2 regions of the [Enterobacter] lignolyticus SCF1 genome follow, and region 2 is predicted to be linked to the other one. Evidence: predicted binding sites of a transcription regulator. Region 2 holds the regulator's gene; the other holds the start of a gene.
What was found. The regulator PurR, encoded in region 2, represses purine synthesis genes. The targets are predictions, from matches to a motif close to CANGCAAACGTTTGCNTG.
Positions count from the first base shown of each region.

Region 1: the regulator PurR is predicted to act here: its motif matches at 7,344-7,361, upstream of ENTCL_RS17540 (nucleobase:cation symporter-2 family protein).

Region 1 covers NC_014618.1:3,758,923-3,767,939, reverse strand. The annotation lists gene cadA (lysine decarboxylase CadA) at 1-1,286, shown strand, start outside; gene ENTCL_RS17550 (molybdopterin cofactor-binding domain-containing protein) at 1,736-4,951, shown strand; gene ENTCL_RS17545 ((2Fe-2S)-binding protein) at 4,992-5,450, shown strand; gene ENTCL_RS17540 (nucleobase:cation symporter-2 family protein) at 5,627-7,096, opposite strand; gene ENTCL_RS17535 (OFA family MFS transporter) at 7,655-9,017, shown strand, end outside.
Region 2 covers NC_014618.1:2,296,339-2,305,355, forward strand. The annotation lists gene ENTCL_RS10825 (riboflavin synthase) at 207-851, shown strand; gene cfa (cyclopropane fatty acyl phospholipid synthase) at 900-2,048, opposite strand; gene punC (purine nucleoside transporter PunC) at 2,358-3,551, opposite strand; gene punR (DNA-binding transcriptional activator PunR) at 3,671-4,582, shown strand; gene purR (HTH-type transcriptional repressor PurR) at 4,599-5,624, opposite strand; gene cydH (cytochrome bd-I accessory subunit CydH) at 5,919-6,008, shown strand; gene ENTCL_RS10850 (MFS transporter) at 6,211-7,377, shown strand; gene sodB (superoxide dismutase [Fe]) at 7,421-8,002, opposite strand; gene ENTCL_RS10860 (C40 family peptidase) at 8,140-8,943, opposite strand.

The DNA.
Region 1 (9,017 bases), 1.5 Mb from region 2:
GGCGCGTCAAAGAGACGCCGAATGCAACCTGGCCGGTACACGCGGTTATCACCAACTCCACCTATGACGGCCTGCTGTACAACACTGATTTCATCAAGAAAAATCTGGATGTGAAATCCATCCACTTTGACTCCGCCTGGGTGCCTTACACCAACTTCTCGCCGATTTACGAAGGTAAATGCGGTATGAGCGGCGGCCGTGTGGAAGGGAAAGTGATTTATGAAACCCAGTCCACCCATAAACTGCTGGCGGCGTTCTCGCAGGCTTCCATGATCCACGTTAAAGGCGACGTCAACGAAGAAACCTTTAACGAAGCGTTCATGATGCACACCACCACTTCTCCGCACTACGGTATCGTGGCGTCCACCGAAACCGCAGCGGCGATGATGAAGGGTAATGCGGGTAAGCGCATGATCAGAGGCTCTATCGAGCGCGCTATCAAGTTCCGTAAAGAGATCAAACGCCTGAAAGGCGAATCCGACGGCTGGTTCTTCGACGTATGGCAGCCGGAACATATCGATAAGCCGGAATGCTGGCCGCTGCGTTCTGACAGCGCATGGCACGGTTTCAAAAACATCGATAACGAGCACATGTCCCTTGACCCAATCAAAGTCACTCTTCTGACTCCGGGGATGAAGAAAGACGGTACCATGGATGATTTCGGCATCCCGGCAAGTATCGTTGCGAAATACCTTGATGAACACGGCATCATTGTTGAGAAAACCGGTCCGTACAACCTGCTGTTCCTGTTCAGCATCGGTATCGACAAAACCAAAGCGCTGAGCCTGCTGCGCGCGCTGACCGACTTCAAACGCGCGTTCGACCTGAACCTGTGCGTGAAAAACATTCTACCGTCGCTGTACCGTAAAGCTCCTGAGTTCTATGAAAATATGCGCATTCAGGACCTGGCGCAGAACATCCACAAACTGGTTGAGCATCACAACCTGCCGGACCTGATGTTCCGCGCCTTCGAAGTGCTGCCGGCCATGGTCATGACCCCGTACACCGCGTTCCAGAAAGTGTTGCACGGTGAAGTGGAAGACGTTTGCCTCGAAGAGATGGTTGGCCGCGTCAACGCCAACATGATCCTGCCGTATCCTCCGGGAGTGCCGCTGGTGATGCCGGGCGAAATGATCACCGAAGAAAGCCGTCCGGTACTGGAGTTCCTGCAGATGCTGTGCGAAATCGGCGCCCACTACCCGGGCTTCGAAACCGATATCCACGGCGCATATCGCCAGGAAGACGGCCATTACGTCGTCAGTGTGCTAAAAGAAAACAACAAGTAATTAATCGTGTAACTAAGGGAAGCGGCTTGCCGCTTCCCTTTTTTCGATCGACGCGGCAAGTTTGGCCCCGGCCAGAATTACACCCACGGTGAAGCAGCGAAAGCGATGCATTTCATGAGCATGACATTCGAATCTATACCGTCTATCCATACCCGATAGACGGGCAGGAAAATTATTAATTTGAGAAAACAAATCTATTACTTTGATAACAGCGATGTTGAGGTTCCGCCAGCATGCAAGCGGTTGCCTCAGGCGCGCTAGTTTTTCCTCGCTTTTGCCGCGTTTTGCTCGGCGATTCACAAAAAACAACCTTAACCAGCACCCCTTTGATTTATGGCACAAATATTGGATTTGCTGTCGGTGATGAGGCTTTTCCCATGGGTTATAGATAGCGCTACGTTTGGCGAGCCCGGGATTGCCAGCAACGGACAATCATTGAGGGGAATGTTATGTGTGCTTCACGTTCAGCGCCGCTGCGGCGCGTGGATGGATTGGCGAAAGTCAAAGGAACGGCCATTTATGGCGATGATATTACCTTACCCGGCATGCTCTATGGCGTCTGTCGCTTTGCGGATATTCCTGCCGGGAAAATCGAGGAGATCGATCTTAGTGAGGCGCTGAGCGTCGAAGGCGTCGTCAAGATCGCCACCTGGCAGGATATTCCCGGTACCCCAGCGGTAGGGATTATTGTGAAAGATTATCTGCCGATCGTGAAAGACGAGGTCGTCTTTCACGGCGATGTGGTGGCAGTAGTGGCGGCGACCAGCTATGAAGTCGCCTGCGAAGCGGCGGATAAAATCCGCGTTCGTTATGCGCCGTATGTGCCGTTGACCGACGTAGAAGAGGCGATGGCACCCGACGCGCGGCGAATACATCCCGAATGCCGTGATAATGTCGTTGCTCATCACCATACCGTTAAGGGGGATATCGAAAAAGGCTTCGCTGAGGCAAAGCACGTTATTGAACGTGAATATGAAGTGGGCTTCCAGGAGCACGCTTACATCGAGCCGGAAGTGGTGCTGACCTGGCTTGACCCCACCGACGGCAGCCTGATTATCTCAGGCTCAATTCAAAACCCGCACCGTGTGCGTAGCTTCGTGGCTAAATTCATAGGCTGCCCGCAGAGCCAGATCAACGTCAAACGCGCGGTGATGGGCGGCTCGTTCGGCGGAAAAGATGACATTATCGATCACCTGGCCTGCCGTTCGGCGCTGATGACCCGCCTGACAGGCTGTCCGGTGAAATTCACCTACACCCGCGAGCAGTCAATTATCGAAAGCTGCAAGCGCCATCCGTATAAGATGAAGTACCGGGCGGGGATGGACGACGCCGGGCGCATCCTGGCGATCAAAATCGATATTCTGGCCGACAGCGGTGGTTATGCGGCTTCATCACCGTTCGTCACCTGGCGCTCTTCGGTACAGGCGGCGGGGCCGTACAACATTCCTAACGTCCATATCGATGTGAAAGCGGTTTATACCAACAACAGCTATACCTCGGCGATGCGCGGCTTCGGCTCGCCGCAGGTGGTCTATGCTAACGAATCCTTTATGGATGAGATCGCCGAAACCCTCAATCTTTCGCCGGTAGCGGTACGCGAGGTTAACGCCTTACGTCAGGGCGATACCTCGGTGACCGGACAGCTGTTTGATAAACATACCGTCTCGGCAGTTGAGGTCCTGAACAAGGCGGTGAATGCGTCAGAGTTTGCCGCCAGGCGCCAACACTATCGCGAGTTAAATCTAAAAGGCGGCGTTTATCGTTACGGTATCGGCATCGCGTTGAGCTATCGCGGCTGTTCCATCGGCGCGGAGGGCGTTGATACCTCCACGGCGCTGATTCAGGTGAACGAAGACGGTAGCGTCAACCTGGCGACGTCGGTATCGGAAAATGGTCAGGGGTTACAGACCGCGATGTCGCTGATCGCTGCGGAAACCTTCGGCATTGAACTGGCGGATCTCCATTTTATGGAGCCGCCAACATCGGTTATCGGTGACGGCGGCTCGACAGCGGCCACCCGTGGAACGATGGTCGGCGGAGGGGCGATCCTTGATGCCGCCGATAAGATAAAACGCCGTATTCTCAGCGTGGTCGGCGACAGCATCGGAACCCGCGAGCTGAGCGAAACGCGTTGGCAGAATGGCTTTATTATCAATATCCAGGATAGCGAACGGCGCATTGACTTCAAAACTGCGGTCAACAAAACCAAATGGGCCAGTGTCAGCTTGACCGAATACGGCTGGTTTGTGCCGCCACCGATCCACTGGGATGAAGAGAAAGGTTGCGGCAGCCCGTATTTCACCTGGGTGTACGGCTGCCAGGTGGCTGAGGTCCGCGTCAACACCAGTACCGGCAAAACCGATCTGCTGCATGTAACCGCCGCGCATGATGTTGGACGTGTACTCAATCCGGTGGGCTTCGAAGGACAGGTCTACGGCGGGGTCGCTCAGGGTTTCGGCTACGCGTTGCTGGAGGACTTCAACATTGAAAATGGCCAGGTGAAGTCGGAAAACTTCGATAGCTACCTGCTGCCAACGATGAAAGATATCCCACGCATGACGGTTATCGGCGTGGAAAACCCGGATATCGCCGGGCCGCTGGGCGCGAAGGGGATTGGTGAGCCAGCAACCGAGCTGGCGGCGGCGGCGATCAATAACGCGGTGAGCTTTGCGCTGGAAGCGCGGTTTAATAAATTACCTCTGACCCTCGAACAGGTGATCCTCGGCTACAACCTGAAGAAACCGGTTCGCCAAAGTGAAATGATGCTGGAGGCGGAAAACAGGAAACACGTGTTACGCCTCACGGACGTGGAAGTGACCCGGCCGCAAAGCCTGCAGGAGGCGCTAACCCTGCTGGCGAATGATGGCGTCACGGCTATCGCCGGCGGTACTGACGTTATTGTACAGGGACGTTTGCAGACCCGGGCAATGCGGCTGATAGATATTTCTCATCTGCCTGAACTGACGCAGGTGAGCGAAGATCCCGCGACGCATGAAGTGACCATCGGCGGGGCGATGACCTTTAACCGCATCACCGATCATCCTCTGCTGCGTGAACGCTACCCGCTGCTTGTGCAGGCCTGCCATACCGTCGGTTCGCATCAGATCCGTAATCGCGCCACCATCGGCGGTAATATCGTCAACGCCGCTCCCTGCGGCGACTCAATCCCGCCAGCCATTCTCTATGATGCCCGTATCGAACTGTGCTCGCTTAACGGCATGCGTACCCTTGGTCTGGCCGAGTTCTTACTCTCTGGCTATAAAACCCAGCGTCAGCCTGATGAGCTGCTGACCAAAGTGATACTGCCGCCGCCGGCGCGACCGCAGGCGAAAGGTTTCTATCACCAGTTAGGACGGCGTAACGCGCTGAATATTACGCGCCAAAGCCTGAGCGCGCTGCTGGATTTTGCCGACGACGGGACGGTGAGCTACTGCCGGCTGGTGGATGGCGCGCTGTTCAGCAAGCCACAGCGGTTGCTGGATATTGAGCGGTGCCTGCTGGGGAAACCGCTGAACAGCGACAGTATCAACAGTGCCTGTGAAGTGCTGGATAAGCTTATCTATGCCGCGATCGGCAAGCGCTGGTCGGCGGCCTATAAGCAGCCGGTATTCGTCAATATGTTCCGCGATATGATGGCTGAGGCGCAGCAGGTATCAGGGATTTAATGATTACGTTGGGCGCGCAGCGCCCTATCAGGATAGAGCAATGAGCATAATTAAAGTGAAGGTGAACGGCAAGCTGGTGGAAGCGAAGGTCGAAGGCAATATGCGGTTGTTGGATCTGGTGCGCGATACGTTGCGACTTACCGCCACCAAAGAGGGATGTTCGATAGGTGAATGCGGCGCCTGTACGGTGCTGATGGACGGTAACGCGGTGTGTTCCTGTCTGGTGCTGGCCGCGCAGTGTGATGATGCGGAGATTGTGACTCTCGAAGGGTTAAATGATAATCCGATTACCCAAAAATTACAGGACGCATTTATCGAGAAGGGCGGCGTGCAGTGCGGGTTTTGTACCCCGGGAGTACTCGTTAGCGCCACTGAGCTACTAACCAAAGATCCAAACCCAACCGAAGCGCAGATAAAGGATGTGTTAGAGGGCAATATGTGCCGTTGCACAGGCTACCAACCGATTATCGACTCCATTCAACACGCGATTAAATCGTAATGTCTGATTCCGGGGTAAGGCGTTTATTACCCCGGAACGTCTCCTGCCTGTCTTCGTGACACATTAATCGGGGTAATCCCCAACCCCGGATTGCGGCACAGGTACCTTATCAATTTTCAGCACATAGTGAGTTTCATTCACAAGGCAAAAAGCTGGCGTGGCGCCATGGACATAAATTACTCCTGGCTACCCGCGGTGGTTTGACCTTTTTGCACCTTGCGCAACAGCAGCCACATGCGCACCGTCCGTACCGCCATGTTGCGAGCGGCAGCGCTCGGCGGCACCGGGTCTGGTTCTGGAACATCGTGAGAAATACGAAACGGCACGCTGCCGTTAAGCGTCAGATTGGCGACGATCGCCGTCAGGGTTCCGATGGTGATACCGCTGTGCAGGAACAGCTGCATCATCGGTGGAAACTGGGTAAACAGGTTGGGCACCAGGACCGGCATCATGCCGAGACCAAGGGTCAGTCCGACGACCATTCCATTGTTATTGTTGCGATAGTTGACCTGACCGAGCGTACGGATACCGGAGACGGCGACCATACCAAACATTACGACACCCGCGCCGCCGAGGATCGGTTTCGGGATCAGCACCACCAGCGCCGCCATTTTAGCGAAGACGCCCATCAGCATCAGGATGACGCCGGAAACCGACACCACAAAGCGGCTGCGTACCCCGGTCAGACCAATAAGGCCAATGTTCTGCGCAAAGGCGGCATAGGGGAACAGGTTAAAGAGGCCACAAACCATGGTAGCCAGGCCGCAGGTATTCAGGCCGTTACGCAGCATGCTGGCGTCAACCTTTTTACCGACGATATCGCCGGTACCCATGATTGACGACATGGTCTCGACCATAACCACCACCATCACCATCGACAACAGGGCGACGGGAACAATATGAAATTCCGGTCGGGCGAACTGCATCACCTGCGGCAGGTGCAGCCACGGGGTGACGTTGACGAGGTTAAAATCCAGCGGCTTAAAGAAGCTCCATAAAATGGTACCAATCACCAGCCCGATCAGCACTGCGGTGTTTTTGATAACCCCGGTTGCGAAAGTATAAAGGTTAAGAATGATGACCAGGGTGATAGCCGCCATCAGTAGCGAGAAGAGATCGCCGAACCCAGCCATCTCACTGCTGCCACCGCCAATCCAGCCGCCTGCCACCGGCATGATAGAGAGCCCTATCAGCGTGACGATGCCGCCCATCACCACCTTCGGAAAGAAGCGAATCAGGCGGCTAATCCACGGCGCGCAGCAGAGGATAAAAATGCCCGCGACGATAACCGCCCCGGAGATCGCGCCGATACCGTACTCTTTGCCAATAAGCACCATCGGGATTAGCGCGGCGAAAGTACAGCCCTGAATCAGCGGCAGCCGACAGCCCAGCCACTGCCTGATGCCCATCGATTGCACGAGCGTTGCGGCGCCGCAAACAAACAAATCAGCGCTGATTAATAAAATAATGTGTTCTGCAGGTAGCCCTACCGCATTGCCTACCACCAGCGGAACCGCCACTGCCCCGGCGTACATCACCAGTACGTGCTGCAATCCATAGAGTATCATTTGCGTAATTGGCAGGATCTCATCGACCGGCGCGGTAGACGCCGTATTGTGTGAGTCCGGAATGGCAAAATCTTTCATGAAGTAGTTGTCTCCTTTACGACTTCTGTTCATGTCGGAAATGAAAGGGCAGAAGTTACGATTCGAAGGCCGTCGCCTCCCTCTGCTGATGACGTTCATTAGCGTGATATGCGCACGGAGTTTCTTATGCGGTGACGGTGTTATGCGTAAGCTGTGCCAGAAATGAGTCATATCCTTGTCGGATAATGTATCTGTGAAATTAATCACGGGTTTTTGCGGCTATTTTCAGGCTGTGTATTCATGGCGACTGGCAACCATATTCCCGATTTCATCCATCTGATACGCTGTATCAGTCTGAGAGTTCGGTTTATCAAAATCGTTTGCCATCGTTAACCTGGCCCACATAACGCTAAGTTTGTCCGGGAAAAGAGAACATTGTCGGCGATGGTTTTCTCTTGTTGATGTCTGGATTTGTACTCAGCGGTTTTGCTGTAGTCAGCTTGCTCGCTTCAGTCACCATTTTTGTTCGTTTTTTCATCAGGTGGCATCGTTCTTGCCTTTACCGTCTGCCACCGGCTGCTGCGCTAGCCGGCAAACAAATATGATAAGGACAGGAATATGGTGCAGATTAATGAAAATATCGCGACTCCGCCCGTTTCATCGTTGAGTCGTTTTTTTGCTAAGTCCCGCATTATTGCCAAACCTGGATTTAACCGCTGGTTGGTCCCTCCTGCCGCGCTGGCGGTGCATTTGTGTATCGGCATGGCCTATGGCTTTTCCGTTTACTGGCTGCCGATGTCGCATCTGATTGGCGGCAGCGCGCCGCTGCAGTGTCCGCCTGAGATCTCGTTCTGGCAGCAGCTCTTTACCCGTCAGTGCGACTGGAAAATCTCCATGCTCGGCTGGACCTACACGCTGTTTTTCGTTTTTCTCGGCTGTTCCGCGGCGCTGTGGGGGAGCTGGCTGGAGAAAGTTGGCCCGCGGCTGGTAAGTTTTGTCGCCACTCTGTGCTGGTGCGGCGGCCTGCTGCTGTCGGCCATCGCTATCTATTTCCATCAGCTGTGGCTGCTGTGGTTGGGGGCTGGCGTGATTGGCGGTATTGGTCTTGGGCTCGGCTATATCTCACCGGTTTCAACACTGCTGCGCTGGTTTCCCGATAAGCGCGGGATGGCCGCGGGGATGGCGATTATGGGTTTCGGTGGCGGGGCGCTGGTGGGCGCGCCGCTCGCGAACTGGTTAATGAACTTTTTTGCCGATGGTCAGGGGAACGGCGTCTGGCAAAGCATTCTGGCACTATCGGCAATTTACGCGTTGTTTATGCTTTGCGGTACCTTCGGATACCGTCTGCCGCCGATGGGCTGGCACCCGAGCGGCGAGAAGGCGCAAAAGGTCATCAACAGCAACCCAGGCATTCAGGTTCACGTTAGCGTGGCCTGGCGGACCCCTCAGTTCTGGCTACTGTGGCTGGTACTATGGCTGAATGTCACCGCCGGGATTGGTATTCTCGGTATGGCCTCGCCGATGTTGCAGGAGATTTTTGCCGGCAAGCTGTTATCGCTGGATCTGAGCTGGCAGGCGCTAAATGGTGAACAGCTTAAGCGTATCGCCACCGTGGCCGCCGGTTTTACCGGCTTGCTCAGCCTGTTTAATATTCTGGGGCGTTTTTTCTGGGCCTCGGTTTCGGATATGTGCGGCAGGAAAGTGACTTTTGCGCTGATCTTTTTCCTCGGCGCCTTACTTTATGGCACGCTGCCGCTGATTAACCATGGCGGCTACGTAGCACTCTTTGTCTGCGCGCTGTGCGTGATCATCTCCATGTACGGCGGCGGTTTCGCTACTATCCCGGCTTATCTTGCTGATGTATTCGGTTCGCAAATGGTTGGCGCGATCCACGGTCGCTTGCTGACCGCATGGTCGGCGGCCGGAATTAGCGGCCCGGTACTGGTCAACTACTTGCGTGAGTATCAGCTGGCGCAGGGCG
Region 2 (9,017 bases):
GAGAGACTAAAAAAGCCGCCGTTACTGGCAGCAAGAAGAAGAACAGGGGAAATTTCGAATATATTGTAGCGAGGTTTTACTATTTAACCAGTCAAAAAAATAGCAGTGGGCCCTGGCTGGCTGGCAACCCATGGTGCCACCTGTTATTGTGCGGTGTATCTGACGCGGTAATGCTATCGCGATCGCAGCCTACAGGAGTTAAGTGTATGTTTACTGGAATCGTTCAGGGCGTGGCGAAAGTCGTGTCCATTGATGAGAAACCCAATTTCCGTACTCATGTCGTGGAAATGCCGGATGACATGCTGGATGGAATCGAAACGGGCGCATCGGTGGCGCACAACGGCTGTTGTCTGACGGTGACGGAGATTAACGGCAATCGCATCAGCTTTGATCTGATGAAAGAGACGCTGCGGATAACCAACCTTGGCGAGCTGACCGAGGGCGATGTCGTGAACGTTGAGCGCGCGGCGCGGTTCAGTGATGAAATTGGCGGTCATCTGATGTCCGGTCACATCATGACCACCGCGGAGGTGGCGAAAATTCTGACGTCGGAAAACAATCGCCAGATCTGGTTTAAGGTCCAGGATCCGACGCTGATGAAGTACATCCTCTATAAGGGATTCATCGGCGTGGACGGTATCAGCCTGACCGTTGGCGAAGTGACGCCAACCCGCTTCTGCGTGCATCTGATCCCTGAGACCCTGCAGCGCACCACGCTTGGCAAGAAAAAGCTCGGTGAGAAGGTGAATATCGAGATCGATCCGCAGACCCAGGCCGTGGTCGATACCGTGGAGCGCGTGCTGGCGGCAAAAGAAGCGGCGGCGGTACCGCGCAGCAGCGCCGACGAATAGCCGCGCGGGCAGAAAAAAGAAACCCCGGAATTCCGGGGTTTTGTTTTTTTAGCGCGCGATGCGCAGGCCGCCGTCCGCTCCACGGGAAAATACCACCTGCCAGAGCTGAATATCACGGGCGCGAAACGCGCCGGCGCAGGCGTTCAGATAGTAGGTGAACATGCGTTTGAAGCGTTCGGAGTAGTTGTCGGCTATCTCCGGCCAGCTCGCGAGGAAGCGGTGGTGCCAGGCCATCAGCGTGGTGTCGTAGTCTGCGCCGAAGTTATGCCAGTCTTCCATCACAAAGTGCGGCTCGCTGGCATTGGCTATCTGCCGTACCGAAGGCAGGCAGCCGTTCGGGAAAATGTACTTGTTGATCCACGGGTCAACGTTGTTATCGGTCCTTTTAGAACCAATAGTGTGCAGCAGGAAAAGCCCGTCCGGCTTCAGATTACGGTCAACCACGTTGAAATAGGTGGCGTAATTTTTCGGACCAACGTGTTCGAACATGCCGACGGAAACCACGCGGTCGAACTGATCGTTCAGGTCGCGGTAGTCCTGTAGCAAAATATTGACGTCCAGACCTTCGCATCGCGCCTGCGCCAGCTTTTGCTGTTCCGCCGAAATGGTGACGCCGACGACGCTGACGTTGTAATTTTTCGCCATATACCAGGCCAGACCACCCCAACCGCAGCCGATATCCAGCACGCGCATGCCGGGCTTAAGCTGAAGTTTCTGACAAATCAGGTCCAGTTTAGCAACCTGTGCCTGCTCAAGGCTTTCGGCCTCTTTCCAGTAGGCACAGGAATACTGCATGAACGGGTCGAGCATGCGGCTGAACAGATCGTTACCGAGATCGTAATGTTCTTTGCCGACAATCCACGCGCGTTTTTTACTTTGCAGATTTAGCAGACGGGCGCTGGCGATACGCAGCGTGTCTTTGAAATGGCGGGGGAGCTGGTTTTCGAGTCCGGCGCGCAACACCTTATTGAAAAAGATGTCGAGCCGGTCGCACTCCCACCAGCCGTCCATGTAGCTTTCGCCTAATCCCAGCGAGCCTTCCTGCAGCACGCGCTTAAAAAAACCGGGATTAGTGACTTTGATATCAAAGGGCGCAGCCCCATTAATGCCAATCCCTGCTCGGCCCAGCAGTTCGCTGACGATACGAAACCAATCATCATTTGGCACGCTTACTTCTTCTATACACGATGTGCTCATAGCTTCTCCATCACGGGGCTTGTGATCAGAACCTTAAAACAGCGTAGACGCTTTTTCGGTTTTGTGAGAACTCTCACGGTTAAACCGTGAGACGACTATCCGACGTAGAACAGCGTAGAACAGAGGAAGGGAGATAACCCTTGCCGAATGGCCTTCCGTGGTGAAACGGGAGACATCCTTCTCCCGTTAATATCGAAAAATTATCGTATTTATGTGATACGTAACTCAGTATAGGACGCAAAAATCCGTGATTCAATAAAAAGATATTAGCAAGCTAATTACTTTTTTATTGCATAGTCGCGACAGGTATTATGCGCGAGTGGATTCTGCGCCCGCCAGCGGCTCGTCCTGCCTGGCGGTATGCTGCATCCAGTAGCCCCAGCCTGCCAGCAGTACGGTCGCCAGCATGACGCTGGTGGTGGTAAGCAGCGGGGTTGCGATCAGCGCTGATACCACCAGGCTTGCCACGAAGCATAACCCCAGCTGCAGCGTGTTCTGCAGCGCGGCGGCGCGGCCGGTCGCCTGCGGGAAGGGGCGCAGGGCCTGAGCGACGACGATAGGGTAGATAGCGCCGTTGGCAACCGCCATCAGGCAGAACGGGATAAGGATCGCCGTCAGCGAATGTCCGTTGGTCAGACCGACGGCAAAGGTCGCCGCGACGCTGACCGCGAAGGCGCCAAGCAGCCACGGCAGCAGCTGCTGTCCCTGCCATTTTTGCAGCGCGGCCCGGCAGCCGTAACCGCCGATAAGGAAAGCGATCGTCTGCGGCACATAGCTCAGGCCGATGACCGTTGGGCCATAGCCCATCGCGTTGAGGATAAACGGCGAGCCGGTAAGCCAGGCGAAGAAGCTGGCGGAGCAGGCGGCGTATATCAGCACATTACCGCGATAGTCGCGGGAGCGCAGCAGCGTCATAAAGGTGAGGCGATTTTCCGTTTTTTCCTGTTTTTTTACCGGCGGCTTCAGGCGCAGCGCGGGGATCATCAGCACCAGGGTGATGACGAACAGCGTGGCGAAAATAGCCTGCCAGTCAAAATGGTGCAGCAGCCAGCTGCCGAGCAGCGGCGCCAGCGCCGGTGACAGCCCCACCAGCGGCATAATGGTGGCGAAAATGCGGTTGGTGCGGTGCGCCGGATAGTAGTCCGTCACCATCGCCTGCCAGGTGACCGCTGCGGCGCAGACGCCGACGGCCTGAATAAAGCGCAGGGCCAGCAGGGCGGTCGCGTTGTGTACCCACAGCATACCCAGCGTCCCCAGGGCGAAAATCCCTAAGCCCGCCAGCAGAATCGGCTTACGGCCATAGCGGTCGGACAGCGGCCCCCAGAGCAGTTGTGCAAAGGCAAAGCCCGCCAGGAACAGGCTCAGGCTTGCGCTCACGGCGGCGGCCGACGTGTTCAGGTCCGCCTGGATGGCGGCAAACGCCGGGAGATACATGTCAGTGGCTAAAAAACCCAGCACGCTTAAGCCTGCCAGCCAGCATAAAAATCCTTTACCAGGTTGCATCGTCATTTCTCATTCTCGTTGCAGGTGTTCAGTTCAGTGCCGCAGAGTGTAGGGAGTGCATCCTGGCTTGTGAAACGTTAATATTTGTCGAATGGGTTCAAAAATTTTGCAGGCAGATTATGTGGTCAGAATATTCGCTTGAAGTGGTTGACGCGGTTGCTCGTAACGGCAGCTTTAGCGCTGCCGCCCAGGAGCTGCACCGGGTACCCTCGGCGGTGAGCTACACGGTGCGGCAGCTGGAGGAGTGGCTGGCGGTGCCGCTGTTTGAACGTCGTCACCGTGACGTCGAACTGACGCCCGCCGGGGCGTGGTTTTTAAAAGAAGGGCGCTCTGTTATCAAAAAAATGCAGATCACCCGCCAGCAGTGTCAGCAGATTGCCAACGGCTGGCGCGGCCAGCTGGCTATCGCCGTCGATAATATTGTTCGCCCGGAGCGCACCCGGCAGATGATTGTCGACTTCTACCGCCATTTTAACGACGTCGAGCTGCTCGTTTCCCAGGAGGTCTTTAACGGCGTCTGGGACGCGCTGTCGGATGGGCGCGTGGAGCTGGCTATCGGCGCGACAAAAGCCATCCCCGTCGGCGGACGCTATGCGTTTCGCGATATGGGCATGCTGAGCTGGGACTGCGTGGTTGCCAGCCATCATCCGCTGGCGGGCATGCCGGGGCCGCTCAGCGACGACGTGTTGCGCAACTGGCCGTCGCTGGTGCGGGAAGATACCTCGCGCTCGCTGCCCAAGCGCATTACCTGGCTGCTTGATAACCAGAAACGGGTGGTGGTGCCGGACTGGGAGTCGTCCGCTACCTGCATCTCTGCCGGGCTGTGTGTTGGGATGGTGCCGTCGCATTTCGCGCGTCCGTGGCTGGCGAGCGGCGAGTGGGTCGCGCTGGCGCTGGAGAACCCGTTCCCGGATGCGGCATGCTGCCTGACATGGCAACAAAACGACATGTCGCCGGCGCTGACCTGGCTGCTGGACTATCTGGGCGACAGCGAAACGCTGAATCGGGAGTGGCTGCGGGAGCCGGAGTAACCGGCTCCCGGCGGGATTAACGGCGATAGTCGCGGAACGGACCGTCCGCCACCGAGCGTCGCTCGATAAGGCGCGGGTGCATCTCAATGGACTGCGACTCTTCACGCTTGTTGACGATACGGTCGAGCAGCATATTAAACGCCGCTTCGCCCAGCGAGTCCTTCGGCTGGTGGATAGTGGTCAACGCCGGCGTAAAGTAGCGGGCGTTGCGCACGTTGTCGTAGCCGATGACGGAAATGTCCTGCGGTACGCGCAGCCCCATCTCGTCAGCTGCGCAAAGCGCGCCCATCGCCATAATATCGCCGCCGCAGAATACGGCGGTAGGGCGGTGAGGCTGACCGAGAATCTGCTGCATCGCGCGGTAGCCGGATTCCGGCTCGAAATCGCCCTGCACAATCCAGTTCTCCGGCACCTTGATCTGCGCTTCTTCCATGGATTTCATAAAGCCGGCAAGCCGTCCGGCGCCGGTGTTGCGCTCCATCGGCCCCGGGATCGCGCCGATTTCGCGATGGCCGCGCTCAATCAGATAGCGGCCCGCCAGATACCCGCCCTGGAAGGCGTTATCAACCACCGAGTCGGTAAAGTCTGCTTTCGCTTCGCCCCAGTCCATCACCACCATTGGAATATGGCGATACTCTTCGAGCATATCGAGCACCGGCTGTGGATATTCAGAGCACATGACCAGCAGGCCGTCGACGCGCTTTTGCGCCATCATCGACAGATAGGCGCGCTGTTTTTCCAGGTTGTTCCAGGCGTTGCCGAGGATCAGGGTATAGCCTTTCTGGAAGCAGCTTTTCTCAACAGATTCAATAATTTCAGCGAAGTAGGCCGCTTCGCTGCTGGTGGCCAGCAGACCGATAGATTTGGTGTGGTTAACCTTCAGACTGCGAGCAACGGCGCTGGGGGAGTAGTGCAGCTCTTTAATGGCCGCCCAGACCGCGTTGCGAGTCTCTTCCGCCACAAAACGGGTTTTGTTAATTACATGTGAAACAGTTGTAGTGGAAACGTTTGCGCGTTTCGCGACATCTTTAATTGTTGCCATTCGATCTCACTCCAGACCCTTTCCTGACACCTGATCATCGACACGTAATCGTTTGCCTTTACACACCTTGCCCACAACATTTTCAGGTTGCTGTACGCCGGGGAAACGACTCTGGACGACGGGAGGGGGTCAATGGCCGGTACGCTTTTAAATTAGCGTGGAATTTTGTCTGATTCTGAGACAAAGGGGAAGAGAAATATCGCTATCAGATTAAATCCAGGAAGATTTTTGTGCATAACTGTGCAAAAATGAGCAAGCTCACTTTTGGTGTGGGGATTATAAGGAGAAAAATTGATGAGTACCGACCTGAAGTTTTCGCTGGTTACGACCATTATTGTCCTGGGGCTTATTGTTGCCACCGGTCTGACGGCTGCCCTGCATTGATTAACGGTGAGGGAGAGCCATCTCCCTCATTATTCTGGCCACTCCTCCCGCTGTTTGCGCAACAAAATTCGACCCGTCATTATTAACAATTTTGCAAAAATCTTTTGTCATTTCGTTCACTTCTGTTTTTTTGTGATTGATGTCATGCTTTGGCCTTCTGAAGTCGCGCCATCAATACATGATGGCCTGGTGGAGTCATTCAATGAAAATCAATTTCCCCCTGCTGGCCCTCGCGATAGGCGCGTTTGGTATCGGCACCACTGAGTTTTCGCCGATGGGGCTGCTGCCGGTGATCGCGAAAGGCGTGGATGTTTCTATCCCTGCCGCCGGGATGCTCATCAGCGCCTACGCAATCGGCGTCATGGTCGGCGCGCCGCTGATGACGCTGCTGCTTTCCCACCGCGCGCGCCGCAATGCGCTGATCTTTCTGATGGGTATTTTTACCCTTGGCAACGTGCTCTCTTCGCTGGCGCCGGATTACACGACGCTGATGATTTCGCGCATTATCACCAGCCTTAACCACGGCGCCTTCTTCGGGCTCGGCTCGGTGGTTGCGGCAAGCGTGGTGCCGAAGCACAAACAGGCCAGCGCCGTCGCCACTATGTTTATGGGGTTGACCATCGCCAATATCGGCGGGGTTCCGGCGGCAACCTGGCTGGGCGAGGCCATCGGCTGGCGTATGTCGTTCCTTGCCACCGCCGGTCTTGGGCTGGTGTCGATGCTGAGCCTGTGGCTGTCGCTGCCGAAAGGCGCAAGCGGCGAACGCCCGGACGTGAAGCGTGAGCTTTCGGTTCTGGTGCGCCCGCAGGTGCTTTCCGCGCTGCTGACCACCGTGCTGGGCGCCGGAGCGATGTTTACGCTGTATACCTATATTGCGCCGGTGCTGCATACCATAACCTCGGCGTCATCGCTCTTCGTGACCGCGATGCTGGTGCTGATCGGCGTGGGCTTCTCGCTTGGCAACTATCTTGGCGGCAAACTGGCCGACCGCTCCGTCACCGCGACGCTGAAAGGGTTCCTGCTGCTGTTGATGGTTATCATGGTGGCGATTCCGTGGCTGGCGCGTAGCGAAATCGGCGCAGCCGTCAGCATGGTTATCTGGGGCGCGGCGACGTTTGCGGTTGTACCGCCGCTGCAGATGCGGGTGATGCGCGTTGCAAGCGAAGCCCCGGGGCTGTCTTCATCGGTGAACATCGGCGCGTTTAACCTTGGCAATGCGCTGGGGGCGGCTGCCGGTGGTGCGGTGATTTCAGGCGGGCTCGGCTACAGCTTTGTCCCGGTGATGGGGGCGATAATTGCCGCTCTGGCGCTGGTGGTTGTGCTGCTCGGCGGGCGTCGCCAGCCGGAAGAGGTCTGCGTCAGTCAGTAACCTTCGCAAATCTGCCCGGCAGCCTGGCTGCCGGGCACAGAAATTAGGCCGCCAGGTTTTTCGCGACAAATTCCCAGTTTACCAGCGCCCAGAAGTGCTCGAGGTAGTTCGGGCGGGCGTTACGGTAGTCAATGTAGTAAGCGTGTTCCCACACATCAACGGTCAGCAGCGGTTTTGCATCGGTCGTCAGCGGAGTGCCCGCGTTAGAGGTCGATACGATAGCCAGTTTGCCGTCCGCGCCTTTTACCAGCCAGGTCCAGCCAGAGCCGAAGTTTTTGATAGCGGCGTCGGTAAATTTCGCTTTGAACTCAGCAAAGCTGCCGAAAGCGGCGTCGATTGCGGCAGCAACAGCGCCGGTCGGTTCGCCGCCGGCGTTTGGCGCCAGGCAGTGCCAGTAGAAGGTGTGGTTCCACACCTGCGCGGCGTTGTTGAATACGCCACCCTCGGAGGTACGCACGATCTCTTCCAGGGTTTTACCTTCGAACGCGGTGCCTTTTACCAGGTTGTTCAGGTTAGTGACGTAGGTCTGATGGTGCTTACCGTAGTGATACTCCAGCGTCTCGGCAGAAATATGCGGTGCCAGGGCGTCTTTTGCATACGGTAATGCAGGTAATTCAAATGACATTGCTTCACTCCTTTTTATTGTTAATAACCTTAATGAGGTTGTATGAAAAAACCTTGTATTAAGTAGTGTTAGGGTAACAAATTAACAGGAGTGGCAAAAGAAGAAGTTACCCTGTCGTTAATTCGACAGGGCAGGGATCAGCGGATCGTTTTAGGCGTCATCACGCGGCGGGCGCCAACGTAGTGGCGAATCCAGTAATCTTCGCTGAGCGACGTTATCTGGATATCCTGGCCGGAGCGCGGCGACTGGATAAACTTGCCGTTACCGACATAAACGCCAACGTGGTCAGCCGTACCGCGACCGCGGGTGCGGAAGAAGACCAAATCGCCGCTTTCCAGCTCGCTGCGATCGATGGAGCGCGCGTCGCGCAGGTGGTACATCTCGTTAGCCGTACGCGGGATATGGAACTTCACCAGATCCTTATAGGCGTAATAGACCAGACCGCTGCAGTCAAAACCGGTACGTGGCGATGTGCCGCCCCAGCGATACGGTTTGCCTATCTGGTTCATCAGTTTGTTCATCGCGGTTTTCTGCGCTTTCTGCACGCGGCCCTTATGGGCGTCCGCCAGCGTCAATGGCTTCACTTCCTCGGTCACGCACTTCTTGCGGCCTTTATGCACGGTACATTTCTGGACCGTCTTTACCGCGGCGGTTTTCAGGGCGCTGCTGTGGGCGTGGCGAGAAGCGGTGGTCTTGCTGGAGGAGGTTTTGAGCTTGCTGCTTTTGGCAGGGGCTTTTTGCTTCAGAGTGCTGGTTTTCTTTTTGGTGCTGGTTTTGGCGGTGGTTTTGGTTTTCTTTTTTCGGTCTGCGCTTTTGCCCTGGTGCGATTTTTGCGATGCAGACGAGCGCGCCTGCTCTGATGCATGCGACAATGGCGTAAAAGACAACGATGTAAACAGTAAAGCACAGAGCGTGATCGAGATTTTATTTATCCGCGCCACTGAGCAGTCCTCTGTAAAATTCAGGCAATACATCATGCCTGGGTATGATTGACAAAAACGCCACCGATTCTAAT